DNA from 2 places in the Mesobacillus sp. AQ2 genome. Region 2 is predicted to be linked to the other one. Evidence: riboswitches for the same ligand, from Rfam matches in the RefSeq annotation. Region 2 holds a riboswitch; the other holds the start of a gene.
The links. A riboswitch is a leader RNA that binds a small molecule or an ion and turns the genes downstream of it on or off. The one in region 2 is predicted to bind cyclic di-AMP.
Positions count from the first base shown of each region.

Region 1: another riboswitch for cyclic di-AMP. It lies ahead of QNH36_RS10900 (potassium channel family protein); the one in region 2 lies ahead of QNH36_RS02660 (dicarboxylate/amino acid:cation symporter).

Region 1 is NZ_CP126080.1:2,172,567-2,176,994, reverse strand. It holds gene QNH36_RS10910 (3-ketoacyl-ACP reductase) at 1-654, shown strand, start outside; gene QNH36_RS10905 (TrkH family potassium uptake protein) at 776-2,098, opposite strand; gene QNH36_RS10900 (potassium channel family protein) at 2,099-2,755, opposite strand; cyclic di-AMP (ydaO/yuaA leader) riboswitch at 2,832-2,981, opposite strand; gene QNH36_RS10895 (GNAT family N-acetyltransferase) at 3,139-3,684, opposite strand; gene QNH36_RS10890 (PspC domain-containing protein) at 3,766-3,954, opposite strand; gene QNH36_RS10885 (hypothetical protein) at 3,996-4,160, opposite strand.
Region 2 is NZ_CP126080.1:521,750-526,177, forward strand. It holds gene QNH36_RS02650 (DUF3231 family protein) at 1-359, shown strand, start outside; gene QNH36_RS02655 (class I SAM-dependent methyltransferase) at 994-1,803, shown strand; cyclic di-AMP (ydaO/yuaA leader) riboswitch at 2,106-2,242, shown strand; gene QNH36_RS02660 (dicarboxylate/amino acid:cation symporter) at 2,329-3,552, shown strand.

The DNA.
Region 1 (4,428 bases), 1.7 Mb from region 2:
GTTGCGATTGCTTTGGCTAAAGAAGGAGTTAATCTAGGATTGATTGGCTTAACGATGTCCAATCTTGAAAAACTGACTGAAGAACTCGAGCAGTATGATGTTAATATTTCCGCTGCCTCAGCAGATGTATCTGATCTTGAAGCGGTACAGCATGCCGTGGAGCATATCAAATCAGACCTGGGTGCGATTGATATTCTAGTCAACAATGCAGGAATCGCAAAGTTTGGCGGCTTTATGGATTTATCCCCTGAAGAATGGGAAAAGATTGTCCGCGTAAACCTGATGGGAGTTTATAACGTTACAAGAGCGGTTCTGCCAGAAATGATCGAAAGAAAATCCGGAGACATTGTGAATATCTCCTCCACTGCTGGCCAAAAAGGAGCGCCAGTCACTAGTGCTTACTCTGCTTCTAAATTCGCAGTCCTCGGACTGACAGAATCACTGATGCTTGAAGTCAGGAAAAATAATGTGCGCGTAACGGCTTTGACACCAAGTACTGTGGCAACCGACCTCGCTGTCGAAAGCAATCTGATCAGCGGGAACCCTGAAAATGTCATGCAGCCAGAGGATTTAGCAGACCTTCTTGTTGCAGGATTGAAACTGCATCCAAGAGTTCTTGTGAAAACAGCTGGATTATGGTCAACCAATCCTTAAGTCTTGGAAGACCAGTAGCTATGACTAAAAACCACTGATGATAATAGAAATTAAAAAATCGCTTAACGTCATTGTTAAGCGATTTTCATTTATTTTCATTAAAGGTAATAGCGGAAATGCCTCACCCTGTGAGTACATCTTCCCTTGGATACTTAATTCGTGATTCAGTTGCATTTGCAAGAGAAAAAGCCATTGTCAATGGGCCTAGCTTCCCTGCAAACATAACAAATATAATCACTGCTTTCCCAATTGCGGTAAGTGACCCTGTTATTCCCATTGATAATCCTACAGTACCAAATGCCGATATAACTTCAAAAACAACTTGAATGAATGGAGCTTCTTCCGTAATATTCATAATAAAAATCCCCAAACAAATTAAAAAAAGTGCAATTGTCGAGATCGCCAATGAACGCAAAACAATCGTAAGGCTGATTGCCCTTTTTCCGAGCACGGTTTCTTCTTTTCCTTTAAGGAACGTAATGACCGAAAATAATATGACCAAAAACGTTGTTAGTTTTATGCCTCCCCCAGTAGATGCACTTCCTGCACCTATGAACATAAGGATTAAAAATAAGAAGATCGTATCTTCCTGTAAGGCCGATATATCCAGGGAGTTAAATCCCGCAGTTCGCGGTGTTACTGCCTGGAAATAAGAAGCCCACAATTTATCACCTAGTGAATTCAATCCTCCGAGTGTATTGGGGTTATGGTATTCCAGGATAAAAATAATGAACATTGCCACGAGGTTAATAATGAATGTACCGATGATCATCATCTTGGAGTGGAGGCTCAATTTACGGAAGCGCTTTTTCCTCCACATGTCAGCTAAAACCGTAAATCCGATTCCCCCAATGATAAATAGCAATGTAATCACAATATTGATGATTGGATCCCCCACGAATCCCATCAAACTGTCGGACCATAATGCAAAACCGGCATTGTTAAACGCTGAAATGGAATGAAAAAAACTATAATAAAGCCCTTTACCCCAACCAAATTGGGGCACCCAGCGGATAGCCAGCAGGAGCATGGCAATTGCTTCAATCGTTAAGGAAAAGATGAACAAATTCCTGACTAACAAGATAACCCCGCCGATAGATGTTTGATTTAATGCCTGCTGCACGACGATCCGCTGTTTGATTCCAATTTTCTTCCCTAACACCATATAGATAAGGATTGCAAAAGACATGATTCCCAGTCCTCCCAATTGAATCAGGGAGACAATCACTATTTCACCAAATAGAGTAAAGGCTGATTCTGTATCAACGACAGCCAGACCTGTAACTGTCATAGCTGATGTAGCTGTGAACAAAGCATTCAGCCAGGTAATTGAGTCCTCCGTTGCAAAAGGCAATTTCAACAAAATCGTGCCTATGAAGATAAACACAGCAAAGACCAAAACAAGTAGCTGAGAAGGATTCAGGTTAATGACGCGGTGTTTCACCTATACCCCCTCTTTCTCGAAACGGTTAATATCAGAGTTGCGGCCCATCACAATCAGTACATCTCCCATAGAAATGACCTCTTCTGCAGGAGGGGAAACAATGATTTCTTGCCCTCTTAGAATGCCTACAATATTGCATCCATATCTCGCCCTTATATCCAGGTCCGTTAATGACTTATTATGTATTTTTTTCGTAGCAACAATCTCAACCATACTATACTTTTCCGACAACTCAATGTAATCAATGATCTTATCAGAGAATATATGGTTCGCAATCCTTTTAGCCATATCACGCTCCGGATGGATCACCCGGTCTGCACCGACTTTTTCAAGAACTTTTGCATGATTATCATTATGTGCTTTGGCCCAGACCTTGGGTACACCCATTTCCTTTAAAATCAGGCATGTCAAAACACTTGATTCAATATTCCCTCCAAAAGAAACAAAAACATGATCAATATTTTTTATCCCGACTTGTTTAAGCCCTTCTTCATCAATACCGTTGAATTGTACGGCATGGGTAACATATTGAGAATACTGATCGACTTTATCCTGATCAATGTCAATTGCTAAAACCTCTGCACCTAATTCATAGAACTCTTTTACAAGGCTTCCTCCAAAACGGCCCAAGCCCAAAACAGCATATTGCTTTTTCACTGCTCCTACACATCCCTTCTATTTAAAAATAAAAAAGACCATTCTATACTAAAGAATGGCCAATGGCGTTCATCAACCCTTCTCTCTATAGCACCTGCGGAGTTAGCTGTCGGATTAGGGACTGAGAGTATCCCTTCCTAGCTTTAATATGCTAAGATTCACCCCAAGATAAACAATGTTTATCAGAAATTGGTTCCCCCGCTCAAAGATTCGGCAAAAAGGTCTATATGGGAATAATATAATAAGCTACGCCTTTCTTTTTCCTTTGTCAAACATTTCTTGGTCATAGTTTACGTTTACTGCTTTGAACAAAGTCTACCTTACGGAGTCTTGTGAGACACTGGAGGCTTACCTTAACCTAAAAAAAATCCCAACGAGGAAACTTATTTAAACTCCTCTTTTAACATAGCAAATAGAAAATGATCTCTCCATTGTCCTTTTACCTTCAAGTTTTTAATAAAATGACCTTCCTGCCGGAAACCTATTCTCCTTAAAAGATTGACTGAACCAGCATTTTCTGCATCACATACTGCATATATCCTATGGATATCCATAGTATTAAACCCTAAATATAATAATCCGTTAACAATTTCAATTCCGTATCCTTGTTTCCAGTAGTTTGAGTTAATAAAATATCCGATTTCCGCTGTTATAAAGTCTTGATCTCTTACCATAAACAAAGCATTACCGATGACTTTTTTAGTATTTTTTATTACAACCGCTAAAACATAGATTTGTCGGTTTTCTTCGTTTTGAAAAGCAATCTGCTTTTTAAGGCTATGTAATGTTTGTTCTCTGCTATTAGGACTCCAAGTTAAATATTTAACCACTTTTTTATCTGACTTAAATTCATGAATATCTTCATAATCCTCTTCACTAAGTTCCCTCAGGATAAGCCTGTTTGTTTCCATTGGTTGAATTTTAGCCATTCATATACGACCTCCACCCAGAAAATTCATAGAAGTACTCACCTTTAATTCTATAAAAGATGCCTCCATCACACACCTTGATTAATATAATGAAGGCGGACTATCAGCCATCGTATTAGCCAGAATTAAATAAAGCAGTACATTAGCGCCAGGCAATAAAATGAAAATTAGTCTTACTGAAAAAGAAGAAACTCCAAAATACTCAGCAATGCCCCCACAGACGCCACTTATCGACTTATCTTTTGAAGACTTTCTTAACTTTTTATTCATTTAAATCATCCTCTTATCGAAACTAAAATGAATACTGCTTTTTAGTCAGCTTTCTTTTGATTATCTCTTATTTCTAACAGGGTGAAATGAATATTATTGAGGGAAACCAAAATTATTCCTAACATAGCAAAGGTTACGATTTCCTTTGTGATGAAGGAAATAACACCAAGAATGAATAAATACAGCGTATATTGCCAATTCTTCATATTCAAACAACCACCCATCTAGGATTTATGAGTTACCCATTACTTAATGTCTCAACTTTTTAGTTGTTAATTTTACGCTTCTCACAAAAAGTGCGAAAAATAAAATCATGTAAATGATAAACATGATTGCAAAAAAGAGACTGAATAAACTTGGAATCACTGTTTTCATAACGTTCGCATCTTGCGTAAACACAAAAACTGATAAGCCGCTGATGGCCAGTAAATTTCCCACTGCCATTAGAAGAACCAATCCTCGTGAATGTTTGTA
Region 2 (4,428 bases):
TTTATTCAGGTGTCCAATTTTGCGACAAAATCTTGAGGGAGAGCCATCATGTTTTGATGGAAAGCAATGTCCCCAACTCGATGACCTGGGATGCTATCGTCAGTGATTCAACTGATGCGCCATATTCTGACCGGCTGATGCTCTTTGTGGTTGGCATCCTTTCCCAATTGGGAATAGCTGCTTATGGAATGGCTTTGTCCCTGAGTATGAGAAGAGATGTAGGAGCCATGTACAGCGGTTTTATTTTAAGAGCTTTAGCCTATTCCGAAGATGGAGCCCAGATGATTATTGAAAGAGGCTGGCTCGAGCAGCCTCCGATGTTTGTGGATCGGGAAAAGCTCATTAAAGGGGAAGAGTAGCAATGTTCACAGGGAAGCGCCTGATCATAGGCGCTTCTTTTTTTTAGGTTCAACGTGGAAGACACATGTAAAGCAGTTAATAAAAACTTTTCAGCCAGGAAAATGCAAGGAGTGATGACGAAAAGGAATGCTGAAAAAGCTTCATTATAACTGGGTATTCTCGGTCTCTCTTAGTGCATTTCAGGTGGGAAACCTGTAGCCTGAGCGGCCGCTTTTTATTGAATTCTTTTATTAAATTAAGGAAGTAGGTTAATTTATAGAAGGATTATTCCTTATCAGGAAGAATAATACAGTTTAGTAAAGTTTATGAAAAGATGAATTATAACGATGGATAGACAAAGACCACTTTTCTATGGAGATATAATTTACCCCAGTACCAGATGTGTTGTATTGGATGGATGATTACGATTAAGCATTTCGTTATATTGGGTTTATTATCTCCCTTATTTGTGACGCTCGGTTAATCATGGATGTAATTCCGGTCTTTTAAAAGATCTGCAGGATTTTAAAGGAAAATAAACTTGCAAGAAGGATTAAAGCACTCTTATGAAGGTCTTATTGAATAACGAGGGAGTTTAGCTTAAAAGGATATGAAGGCTTTTCATTAGATAAAAAGTGGAATATGGGTGAAATAATGAATAAAATCATTAACTATTACAATCAATTTGATGAGTGGGGAAGATTAGAGCGTGAACCAATTGAATTCCAAGTGAATTGGCATTTTATAAAAAAACATATGCCCCAAAATGGTTACGTCCTTGATAATGGTGCTGGACCCGGCAAGTATTCAATGGAACTTGCAAAAGAAGGTTATAAGGTAACACTCACGGATTTAACCCCACGATTAGTTGAAATCGCAAAAGATAAAGCTAAGGAATTGAAATTAGAAGGGCAATTCGAAGGGTTTTATGCAGCGGATGCCAGAGAGCTTAATATGATTAAAGATGAACAATTCGACGCATCGTTAATGCTTGGTCCTATGTATCATTTACAAAAAGAAGATGAACGTATCCAGGCTGTCGAAGAGTTAAATAGAGTAACCAAAAAAGGCGGACTAGTTTTCGTTGCTTTTATGCCCAGAATTAGGCACATACTTACATCGCTGATAAATCCGATGAATTGGAAGCCGAATGATAATATGGATACCATTAATCGGTTTTCTCAAACAGGTTGCTTTAACCACGCTGATGAGGGACGTTTTACAGGGGCGTATTATTTTAATATTGCAGACATCAATCCTTTTATGGAATCACAAGGATTTGAAACATTGGATTTAATAGGTTCGAATCCAGGAGCGATACTTAACAATGATAGTTGGAGTTATTGGAGAGATAAAGGTGATCAAGAAGTAAGAAAAATTATTGATTTAATAAAAGAAAAAGCTACTGACCCTAGTATTCTTGGGGTTTCAACACACTTACTTTATATTGGCAGGAAGAAGTAACATTTTAGAAAAATGGGGAAAAGAAGATAATTACAATGGAGTTGTAAACGGAGGGAATTCACCCGGCATTTTTGTTGTGAAAAAAACTGATATATCGTGACTATCAGATTTCGTCATACGTTTTAGATTTAGGTTTTATAGGGATTTTGGTCAAAATTGCAAACAATAAAATTAGTTAAAAGGCCATAAGGATCAATTAGTTATTTAGTCGGTTCCAAGGGGGGAAGATTGCCAACGGGATGAATCAGGAAAATTTTTTTTGTTCCCAAAATCGGATAAACCTGATATTATATTAAAAAAATAATACATAATCGCTTAATCCTTTGAGCGGGGGAACCAATTGTTACTTTTTTTAGTAATTGGGGTGAATCCTTAACAGGTAGGGTACTCTCAAAACCCGAACCCGACAGCTAACCTCGTAGGCGTGTTGAGAGGAAAACACTGCATTCATGCACAGTGGTTTTTGCCTCTGTGTATTTTTATTGCCTTTTTCAGGAAAATATTCACAACTTGGAGGTTACCTTTATGAAACTGTCTACCAAAATTATCATAGCCCTTATAGCCGGCGGAATCACTGGGCTGCTGATCAATCTGTTTGCACCCGGCATTTTTCCGCAGCTCGATCAGTTTGTGTTCACACCGCTGGGGAAAATCTTTTTAAACCTTATCAATATGCTCGTAGTGCCAATTGTCTTCTTTTCGATTACACTTGGAACCGCGGGACTTGGCGATCCGAAGAAGCTTGGCAGGATCGGCCTTAAAACCATTTCTTATTTCCTTATGACTACGACTATGGCTCTCATCATCGGCATCTCTCTGAGCTATGTTTTCCAGCCTGGTAATGTCGGTACTTTTGACACCGCCAATGCGGAGTTCCAGTCAAAAGAAGCTCCGCCGGTTTCTGATACGCTGTTAAATATTATCCCTAAAAATCCTATCCAAGCCTTTGCAGAAGGAAACATGCTCCAAATCATCACCTTCTCCGTCTTTGTCGGCTTCGCCCTGACCATGCTTGGCAACAAAACGAAAGGGATACTGAACCTCGTTGAACAGGGGAATGACCTGTTAATGTACTTAGTCAACCTGGTGATGAAGTTTGCACCATATGGTACATTCGGACTGATTGTTTCAGCAGTGGGCAGCCAGGGACTCGATGCCATCAAAGCCATGGGCCTTTACATGTCTGTTGTCCTGCTGGCACTTCTGATTCATTCCATTTTCGTTTACGGATCTTCGGTGGCACTGTTGGCAAAGAAAAGTCCGATTTGGTTCTTTAAAGGGTTTGCCCCGGCGATGGGCGTTGCTTTCAGTACTTCGAGCAGCAATGCTACCCTGCCGCTTTCCATGAGCACCGCACAGAAAAATCTAAAAGTCCCTGAGTCAATCAGCAGTTTCGTTCAACCGCTCGGTGCGACAATCAACATGGATGGTACGGCCATCATGCAAGGGGTAGCGACAATTTTTATCGCACAGGTATTTAACGTGGATCTGACCTTAACCCAACTGATCACCGTTGTCCTGACAGCTGTTCTGGCCAGCATAGGAACAGCGGGTGTTCCGGGAGTAGGGCTGATCATGCTGGCGATGGTCCTCCAATCCGTTAACCTGCCAGTGGAAGGGATCGCCCTGATTATCGGAATTGACCGTTTGCTAGACATGACTCGCACGGCTGTAAACATCACAGGTGATGCTGCCTGTGCCGTGATTGTAGCAGAGACGGAAGGAAAAAGAGAAACTACAAAAGCGTAAAAAAAGGAGCCGGTGAAGATTGTTAGTGGCCCGGTTCAAAACTTAGGATACGGATTTATTTGCAAGCGAATTTTTCATAATTCGCTTGTTTTTTTATTATAAGGAAAAGGCTTGCTAGGTTTTAGCGTGGGAAATAGCAGCAGATATGGCAACATGGTTTCTGAACGATGTTTTGAGTCAAGAACTAGCCACTAACTACCCGCATCATCCTGGATGATTGATAGCTTTTTGGCTTCAACCCCCGAACCTGTCAAAATACCGATGCTATCTTGACAGCTTATCAGCTTCTGCCCCAGAACCTGTCAAAATAACTATGTATTCTTGACAACTTTTCGGCTTCAACCCCCGAACCTGTCAAAATACCGATGCTATCTTGACAGCTTATCAGCTTCTGCCCCAGAACCTGTCAAAATAACTATGTATTCTTGACAACTTTTCGGCTTCAACCCCCGAACCTGTCAAAATAACAATGCTATCTTGACAACTTTTCGGCTTCAACCCCCGAACCTGTCAAAATACCGATGTATTCTTGACAACTTTTCGGCTCCTGCCCTCGGACCTGTCTAAAAAACGATGCTTTCTTGACAGCTTATCGGCTTCAACTCCAGAACCTGTCAAAATACCGATGCTTTCTTGACAGCTTATCGGCTTCAACCCCCGAACCTGTCAAAATACCGATGCTTTCTTGACAACTTTTCGGCTTCTGCCCTCGGACCTGTCCAAAAAACGATGCTTTCTTGACAGCTTATCGGCTTCTGCCCTCGGACCTGTCAAAATACCGATGTTATCTTGACAACTTTTCGGCTTCTAGCCCCGAACCTGTCAAAATAATGATGCTATCTTGACAACTTATCGGCTTCAACCCTCGGACCTGTC